DNA from 2 places in the Shewanella vesiculosa genome. Region 1 is predicted to be linked to the other one. Evidence: predicted binding sites of a transcription regulator. Region 1 holds the regulator's gene; the other holds the start of a gene.
What was found. The regulator sigma-54, encoded in region 1, starts transcription at its own class of promoters, with help from an activator protein. The targets are predictions, from matches to a motif close to GTTGGCACGNNNNTNGNNT.
Positions count from the first base shown of each region.

Region 2: a site for sigma-54 is predicted at 1,741-1,759, ahead of flgF (flagellar basal-body rod protein FlgF). Genes of this name have one in related genera too.

Region 1 covers NZ_JAACSD010000004.1:207,384-212,436, forward strand. The annotation lists gene kdsC (3-deoxy-manno-octulosonate-8-phosphatase KdsC) at 1-102, shown strand, start outside; gene lptC (LPS export ABC transporter periplasmic protein LptC) at 99-659, shown strand; gene lptA (lipopolysaccharide transport periplasmic protein LptA) at 646-1,227, shown strand; gene lptB (LPS export ABC transporter ATP-binding protein) at 1,224-1,955, shown strand; gene GW828_RS03200 (RNA polymerase factor sigma-54) at 2,099-3,583, shown strand; gene hpf (ribosome hibernation promoting factor) at 3,608-3,895, shown strand; gene ptsN (PTS IIA-like nitrogen regulatory protein PtsN) at 3,898-4,341, shown strand; gene rapZ (RNase adapter RapZ) at 4,338-5,053, shown strand, end outside.
Region 2 covers NZ_JAACSD010000012.1:6,574-11,626, forward strand. The annotation lists gene flgH (flagellar basal body L-ring protein FlgH) at 1-141, opposite strand, end outside; gene flgG (flagellar basal-body rod protein FlgG) at 151-939, opposite strand; gene flgF (flagellar basal-body rod protein FlgF) at 951-1,694, opposite strand; gene flgE (flagellar hook protein FlgE) at 1,962-3,341, opposite strand; gene flgD (flagellar hook assembly protein FlgD) at 3,402-4,187, opposite strand; gene flgC (flagellar basal body rod protein FlgC) at 4,211-4,627, opposite strand; gene flgB (flagellar basal body rod protein FlgB) at 4,630-5,028, opposite strand.

The sequences.
Region 1 (5,053 bases):
ACCACCTCTCTTAATGGTGGCCATGGCGCGTTACGAGAACTCACTGATTTACTGCTTTTAAGCCAAGATAAATTTGCCAGTGCTCATGGTATGAGTATATGAATAGAATCACTCTAGGTATTGTGGCTTTTTTTGGACTTGCTTTTTTCCTCTACTGGCAAGCGCAAATAAAACGCAGTGAAATGGATGCTGTGAAAGTTCGTGGTATTGAACGTCCAGACTTTGTAGCGGATAACCTACGCACCACAGAATTTAATAAACTCGGTTTAATTGCTAGTCGAGTCAGTGCCGAACACATGGAGCATTACGCCTCAAGTGACATTACTCACTTTACTAAACCTGTTTACCTCATTTACCCTGAAAACGGCCAAGCGCAATGGCAATTAAGCGCAGATAGAGGCCAATTGAATAAAAATACCAGCCAAGTCATATTAGAAAATAATGTTATTATTGATGCCATTAATATAGAAGAACCCCTGCAGTCACTCAGTACCCAAGCTGTTTCGGTGGATTTAACCACTATGATCGGCACCTCACAAGAGATGGTGTACATCAAAGGTAAAGGGTTTATTATTCAAGGTTTAGGTCTACATGCTGACTTGAATTCGCAAAAATTATCGCTACTCAGCCAGGTAGAAGGAACATATGAGCCACATTAATCGCCTCAACACTCACGCCAATGTTATGTTATTTGGCAGCATATTTTGCCTGCTGAGTTTACCTACCATAGCGAAACAAGGTGATCTTCAACAAGAGTTGAAAATTGCCTCAGTAAGCCAGTCTGCTGACATTAAAAATAATCAAATTGTTTTTAATGGTCCTGTTACCGTTACTCAAGGCACTATTAACATTAATGCTGATGAGTTACGGGCGTTTACTCCCGAAAACAGTACCAGTAAAAAACTCATCGCTATAGGTAACCCTGCAACGTTTTCACAAGAGTTAGACGACGGTCAAATTGGTACCGCCAGTGCCAACGAAATAAGCTATGATCTTGCTACCACTACACTGACATTGACAGGTAATGCCAAACTGGATCAATCTGGTAGCCAAGTAACCGGTAACCGTATTAAGTACAACATTAACGCTCAAGAGCTGATTGCTGAAAGTACTGGTACAGGGAAAGATCGCGTTATTACTATTATTCAACCTGAGAATTTCCAAGACGAGACTGCACCAAAGCAAAAGCTCCCTGAAATTCCTGTTAAAAAGCAGATCAAACCATGACCCAAATAACCCTAACGGCTGAAAATTTAGCTAAAAGCTATAAAACTCGTCAGGTTGTTAAAGATGTGAGTTTAACCGTTAAAACAGGCCAAATTGTTGGTCTTTTAGGCCCCAATGGTGCAGGTAAAACAACCACGTTTTATATGGTTGTCGGCTTAGTGCAAAGCGATAAAGGTCGGATCTTAATTGATGATGACGATTTAACCGCCGACCCAATGCATCTTAGAGCTCGCAAAGGGATTGGTTACTTGCCGCAAGAAGCCAGTATTTTTCGCAAACTGACCGTATACGACAATATTATGGCCGTATTGCAGACTCGCAAAGAACTCACTACCGACCAACGGATTGAGCAAGTAGAGCATTTACTAGAAGAATTCCATATCACCCATATTCGCGACAGCCAAGGCATGTCGTTGTCTGGTGGGGAACGTCGTCGAGTAGAGATAGCGCGCGCGCTGGCCGCTAATCCTAAATTTATTTTGCTCGATGAGCCTTTTGCGGGGGTTGACCCTATTTCTGTCATCGACATAAAAAAAATCATTCAACAGCTTAAAAACCGCGGCTTAGGGGTATTAATTACCGATCATAACGTACGTGAAACCTTAGACGTCTGTGAGCGCGCTTATATTGTCAGCCAGGGCAATTTAATTGCCGAAGGCACACCTGATGAGATATTGAGTAATCAACAAGTTCGGGCTGTGTACTTAGGTGAACAATTCAAGCTATAGTTACTTTACTGGCCTTTTAGTCTATCTAACTCATTTCATTGAACGATATCTAAATAGCGTTAAATGTCATTGATGTATGTGACAATCGATTACAGTTTTCGAGATTGTCATTTTTATGGAAATCATCTAGGGATAAGCGGTAAATGAAAGCGTCACTCCAACTCAAAATGGGTCAACACTTAACCATGACCCCTCAATTGCAGCAAGCGATCCGCTTACTGCAATTATCGTCATTGGAGCTACAGCAAGAAATCCAACAAGCATTGGACTCAAACCCATTGCTTGAAATAGAAGATGAGTTTTCTCAAGCAAAAGACTCAGTAAAAGAAAGTCGCGACCAATCGGACACCGACTTTAGTGACAACAGCGTGGTCAATATAGAAAAAGACACCTCAACAGTCGACACAGCAGAATCCATGACCAAAGAAACCATGGATGATTTAGCTATGGATACCACATGGGATGAAGTGTACACCGCCTCACCAATGTCAGGTTCAGGCAGTGCTAGCATGCGCGATGATGATATGCCATTCCAAGGTGAAACGACTGAAGGCTTATATGAGCATTTAGAGTGGCAAAAAAATCTCACGCCATTTTCTGACACAGATCGAGCAATTGCTACCGCGATCATTGATGCCATTGATGAACGCGGCTATTTAACCCAAAGCACTGAAGATATTCTCGAAGCCATGGGTGATGAAAGTGTTGAACTAGATGAAGTTGAAGCGGTATTAAAACGTATTCAACACTTTGATCCCGTTGGTGTTGCCGCACGAGATTTAAGCGAATGTTTATTCATTCAATTAGCCCAATATGCCGACACAACCCCACATATAGACAATGCCCGTCTGCTCATTAAAGACTATTTAGATTTAATTGCTGGGCGCGATTTTAGATTATTGATGCGCAAAACCAAGCTCAAAGAAAACGAGTTGCGTGACGCAATCACCTTAATCCAGTCACTTAACCCTCGCCCGGGCTTGTTAGTCACCGCTATTGATGACGAATATGTTATTCCTGATGTAACCGTACTAAAGAAGAATGGCCGTTGGGTTGTAGAGTTAAACCCAGACAATATGCCTAAAATTGGCGTTAATCAACAATATGCAGCCATGGCTAGAAGCAGTAAAAACTCTGCCGATAGCCAATTTATTCGCGGTCATTTACAAGAAGCTAAATGGTTCATCAAGAGTATCGAAAGCCGCAATGAGACCTTATTGAAAGTCGCCAATTGTATTGTGCAATTTCAGCAAGGTTTCTTTGAATATGGTGAAGAAGCCATGAAACCTATGGTGCTCAATGATATTGCTGAAGCAGTAGAAATGCATGAATCAACTATTTCACGGGTTACCACTCAAAAATATATGCACACACCACGTGGGCTATTTGAATTAAAGTACTTTTTCTCTAGCCATGTCAGCACCGACGATGGCGGAGAATGCTCATCTACCGCTATTCGTGCTTTTATCAAAAAACTGGTTGCAGCAGAAAACCAGCAAAAGCCATTAAGTGACAGTAAAATGGCCCAACTGCTGGCAGATCAGGGGATCAACGTTGCGCGTCGTACGATTGCAAAATACCGCGAAGCGATGCTCATTCCGCCCTCAAACCAACGTAAGAGTTTATAACCTACAAGGCAACGGAGGATTTTTATGCTTATCAATATGACAGGTAGAAATATCGACATTACCGAATCTTTACGTGAATACGTTCAAGGTAAATTTTCAAAGCTTGAACGACACTTCGATCAGATCAATAATGTACACGTTGTGCTCAATGTAGAAAAATTACAACAAAAAGCAGAAGCTAAAATCAACCTTAATGGTGCAGAGATTTTTGCCATGTCAGAAAGCACTGATATGTATGCTGCAATAGACGCCCTGATCGATAAACTCGACCGTCAGGTAATTAAACACAAAGAGAAGTATACAAAACACTAACGATGGAACTTTGTACCATTCTGCAGCCGGAATGCACTACCTGTGCCACACCGGGCAGTAAGAAAAAAGTACTGGAACTCATCAGCAATTTAGTCGCTGCCCAGTACCCACCCCTATCTTCGCAAGAGGTTTTTGAAAGCCTATTAGCGAGAGAGAAAATGGGTAGCACAGGTATAGGAAATGGCATTGCGATACCTCATGGTAGATTAACGACCATAGAACATCCGATCGCAATATTTATTAAATGTGAAGAAGCCATTGCCTTTGATGCAATCGATAAACAGCCCGTGGATATTTTATTTGCTTTGTTAGTACCTGCAGATCAGTGCCAACAGCATTTAAGCACGCTATCAAGCGTGGCTCAAAAATTAAGCGATAAGCAAATATTGAAACAGCTTCGTAAAACTCACGACTCAACAGAACTTTATCGGGTTATTACTGCATGAAACTTGTCATAGTATCGGGACGTTCAGGCTCAGGAAAATCTGTTGCTCTAAGAGTATTAGAAGATCTAGGGTATTATTGTGTTGATAATTTGCCTTTACCACTGATTGGCATATTACTGGCTCAGCTCAAAGGTAATAATGATCTAGTGGCAATTAGTGTTGATGTACGCAACATTGCCGAGCAAGGTAAAGTCCTTCAAGATCAACTTGCCTTACTTGAACATGACACTGAAATTATTAGCTTCTTTTTGAATTCTAATGATAAAGTGCTACTCAAACGCTATAGCGAAACGCGTCGATTACACCCGTTATCTAAAAATCATATTTCACTGCAAGAAGCGATCATATTAGAAGGCCGTTTACTTGAGCCTATCGCAAAAATTGTTGATCATTATATTGACACCTCTGCCCTGAATATTTACGAATTAAGCGACCAAGTCAGGCAAATCTTGTTAGGTAGTGTCGATAAAGAGTTAGTGATTAACTTTGAATCTTTTGGCTTTAAACACGGTATGCCAACAGAAGCTGACTTTATGTTTGATGTGCGCTTTTTACCTAATCCGCACTGGGAAATAGCACTACGACCACTCACAGGTTTAGACGAACCGGTACAAGAGTTTTTAGGTCGGCAACCTCTAGTGAATAAGTTTATCTGGCAAATTGAAAACTTATTTGAAACCTGGATGCCGCATTTAGAACGTAATAACCGCAG
Region 2 (5,053 bases), on a different contig from region 1:
AGATCCCGTTGGCACCACTTGCGTTGGTACAGTATCTGGGTATACCGGCGCATAAAATGGATCATCAGCAATCGGTTTCTTGGGCGTAGAACTGCACCCAGCCAATAACAATACTGACGCTAACGCAATGTATTTAATCATGTTAGCTCCTTAGAGATTCTGATTAATATAAGACAGCATCTGATCAACCGCCGAGATAACTTTGGAGTTCATCTCGTAAATACGTTGACCTTGAATAAGGTTAACCAATTCTTCTGTCACATTAACGTTAGAGGTTTCCAATGCGCCTTGGCGGATAGAACCTAAACCGTCTTGTGATGCAGTACCTTGAATAGGCGTGCCACTCGCACCTGTTTCGGTGTATAAGTTTTGCCCTAATGGATCTAAACCAGCAGGGTTAATAAAATCGGTCATGGTTAACTGGCCAATAATCTGACTGGCAGCTGTACCTGGGGTTTGCACTGACACTTCACCCGAGGCCGACACCGTAATACTGGTGGAGTTTTCTGGAATAGTGATAGGCGGTTGAACCACATAACCAGAACCTGGTGTGACGATTTGGCCGGTATCATCTAAGCTGAACTGGCCGTTACGAGTGTAGGCTGCTGTACCATCTGGCATTTGCACCTCAAAAAAGCCCGAACCTTCAATCATTAAATCTAATGAGTTATCTGTGGTCAGCATGTTGCCTTGGGTAAACATTTTTTGCGTGGCAACCACTTTAGTACCTGCACCAATGTTTAAACCATTAGGTAACTTGCTATTGTCTGAGCTAATGCCACCAGCTTGGTTAACCGTTTGATAAAGAAGGTCTTCAAATACTGCACGACTTTTCTTAAATCCCACGGTACTGGCGTTAGCCACGTTATTTGAAATAACCGCAATATTGGTTTGTTGGGCGTCGACACCGGTTTTACTTATCCATAACGCTGGATGCATAATAATTACTCCTAACTAATTCTCATCAAGGAAGTGGACGCTCGATCAATCTCTTCAGCGTTCTTCATCATTTTGACTTGCATTTCGTATTGACGTTGAATATCAATCATGGCGACCATTTCATGCACAGAATTAACATTACTGCCTTCGACCGCACCACTTTCAACTTGAACGCCAGGGTCGTTTGGCGCATTGCCACCGGCAATAAGACGAAATAAACCATCTTCACCGCGCATAAGGTTTTCGTTACCAGGATTAACTAACTTAATCCTTCCGACCTCTTCTATTACTTCTGCGGTTGCCCCTTGAGGGCGTACAGAAATAATACCGTTGGCCGAAATCTCTATTTTTTCAACTGGAATGGGTAACACAATGGGACCTGAAGCGCCCATAACAGGACGATCACGGCTATTTAATAACAAGCCGGTACTGTCAATTTTTAGACTACCAGCGCGGGTATATGCCTCGGAACCATCAGCCGCCTGCACAGCAAGCCAGCCATCTCCTTTAACCGCAATATCAAGATCGCGACCAGTAGTTTTAATGGGGCCGCTATTAAAGTTACTGCCTGGGCTTTCCAGCATCGAAAATACCCGTGTAGGCAAACCTTCACCAAATGCCTGCATTGAACGGGCTTGGACCATGTCAGCTTTAAATCCATCAGTATTCGCGTTAGCAAGATTGTTCGCACTCACTGCTAGGGCATTCATCCCTTGCTTTGCGCCGCTCATGGCAATATAAAGAAATTTGTCCATTTTTTGCTCCGTCAAACTTTCTGCAAAAACACTATATACACAGAACAAGCAAGCATCATGCCAACGATTTTTAAGTGAGAGGATTGAGATGTAACTGTATGAATCAGTTAATCAATAAAATTAATAGGTAGCGCATGAGTGTCAAAAAAGCTTCTATCGACACGAGGGGTGTAATAACGGGGACAAGTAACGAGGTGGAAAAGGCAAGGTGTTGCCGTAAACGGCAACACCTATATAGCCTAAGGATCATTATAGCCTAAGGATCATTTAGCGGATCTGTAATATCGTTTGGTTCAAGGTATTGTTAACTTCAAGCGTACGTGAGTTAGCTTGGAAGTTACGCTGAGCTGAGATTAAATCGACCAGCTCAGTGGTTAAATCAACGTTTGACTGTTCAAGTGCAGAAGAGCGAATACTACCAAATGTACCACTATTTGCCTCACCAGCTAATGCCGCGCCGGAACCTAAACTGGCTTTCCAAGACGTATTACCCACCTGAGTAAGACCTTGCTCATTAGCAAAACGTACTAATGCAACCCGCGCTAACGGCACAGTTGAACCATTACTATAACTAGCGGTAATCAGACCGTCAGAACCAATACCAACATTGGTTAATCGCCCTACGGTAATACCATCTTGAGTCAATTCAGTGACTTCAAATGGAGAAGCATACTGAGTTGGATTATTAAATTTTATCGTAAGTGTTTGAGTGCCGTCGGCTCCAGGGCCCAAAGCACCTGCACCGCCAGAACCTAATGCTTCAGTGGTAATGTTAGCCGGATCACTGCCAGTATAAGCACCTACAGAGTTAAATTTAAGCACCGCTCCTGACCAGACGCCACCTAATCCATCGGGATTAGCAGCAGATGCTGTACCCGTCGCATCAGCAGTGCCATCACCATTGGTATCTGTTGAATAAGTACCAGCGCCAGCCGCAACATCAACGGGATCGCCATCAACTGCATAAAAGGCAACCCAATTACTTTCACCTGTAAATGAACCATTGGTCGGTTTAATAAAGTAAGTGGTCATAATGTGCGATTCACCTAATGAATCATAAATCGTCACCGAGGTAGAATTATTAAACGTATCAGAATCAGCAGGATTAAAATTAGCTGGGTCTAGTGCGGTTTCACCCACATTAAGGTTCATTTGCAAACCAACATTTCCGGTTTGCACAGGGCTACCTGCAGTGTCAGGAATCTTAATCGGTTGGGTTGTGGTTAAACTCACAGAAGTCGAGTTACCATCTTCATCAACAGGGAAACCTTGTAAAAAGTTACCCGCTGAATCGACCATATAGTTGGCCGAGTCAACTTTAAATGCCCCTGCACGTGTATATGACTGATCTTGCGACCCTAACTCAGACGACGTAACAAAGAAACCACCGCCACTGATCGCCATATCCAGTGAATTACTGGTAAATTGCAAACTACCTTGATGAAATTGCTGTGCCACTTGAGTGGTGGTTGCTCCACCACCGACAGCGGTTTTACTGTTCGAAAAAATAGAATTTGCGTACACATCAGCAAACTCAGCTCGTGATTCTTTGAAACCAATAGTATTCACGTTAGCGATATTATTCGCCGTTGTATTTAAGTCTTTTTGCGCGGCAGCAATACCACTCAGTGCAATGTTAAATGACATAGTTCACCTCTCACAATTAATTCATTTATCAATAAAGCCAATAATTCAATACAGGCCTTACTATGTTTCAGATACTGCGAGTACGTCAGATAACTTAATTCCGCCTACTCCACGCAAATTCAAAATGGCCCCAGTCGCTGCAGTGCCCAATGACACACTTGTCACATGTGCATAAGTTGATACCGCTAAATCTTCCGACGTTCCATCAACTTTACCACTGGCCTTTATCGAGTAATTACCCGCTTTAACGGGTTGGCCATCCTTACCTAAGCCATCCCATGTCACATCAACATTGCCGCCTTTACTGCCATCAACATTAAAGCTCTTGATCAGCTGACCCGACTCATCTTCAATTTTCACCGTAATCGTTTCAATTGCAGATGGCGTACTGATCACGCCTTTAATCTCAGGGCTTTCAGTAGAAATCGCCCCGGTATCAGAAGGGATAAGCACTTTTCGACCTACTAAGCCTGATGCTTGTAACGCTTGGCTAGAACTCATTACCGTATTGAGGTTTAGGATCTCATCATTCAGATTTGAAATACCATCAACCGTCGAAAACGATGCCATTTGGGCAATCATTTGATCATTATCAACCGGTTTAAAAGGATCTTGCATAGACAACTGTTGACTGAGTAAAGCAAAAAAATCTTCTTGCTTTAACATCTGATCTTTTGATTCAGGGATCGCACTTTCTTCAGGTAATCGAATTCCGTCAAGGAAAGGGTTCCCAGTAGTAGTGCTGGTTGTATTTGTCTGTACAGAACTTTTCGTGGTAGCACTTGTATTTGATGTGCTACTGGATTGTTGCGGTAAAGACTGACTGTAAGAATTAACGAGGCTCATTGTTACCTCCTTGAATAATCATACTATTTACCCATCCTTAACGTCTGTTGCAACATAGACTTAGTTGCATCAGCCACCTGAACGTTCATTTGATAAGAGCGTGATGCAGAAATCATATCGGCCATTTCTTCCATCACATTGACATTCGGTTTATAAATAAAACCATCGCCATCTGCCATCGGATGATCTGGCGAGTATTCTTTTATTAATGGTTTATCACTTTCAACAATGCCTTTGACGTTAACACCCGGCGAACTATTTTGCTGGCTATTAGCTTTAAGCATTTCAGCCTCAAAAATGGGATGACGTGCTCGATAAGTTTTATCAACACTGCTTGATACAGAATCCGCATTGGCAATATTACTGGCAGTGGTATTCAAACGCACTGACTGCGCAGACATACCAGATCCAGACACATTGAAAATATTAAATAAACTCATGATTAATCACCTCGCAACGCTTTACGCATGCCATTAAACTTACCTTCAAGGAAGCCTAATGACATTTGATATTCGAGCGCATTTTGCATAAATGCTGATTGTTCTTTCTGCGTATCAACAGTATTACCGTCACCTGTATCGGCTTGATTTGGAACACGATATTGGACATGTTGTTGACTTAACGCTGTTAAATCGAAATGTTTTTCTGTGGTTTGACTCATGCTCAAACCCTTCTGATGTGAGCTTGCTGCTTGCATAGCAGAAGCAAAATTAACATCTCGAGCTTTATAATGAGGAGTATTGGCATTGGCGATGTTACTTGAAATCACTTCAGCTCTTTGAGCTCGTACGCCCAAAGAATATTGGTGAACACCTAATGCATTATCGAAATTAATCGCCATAAAATTGCCTCCATCAGCTAACTGA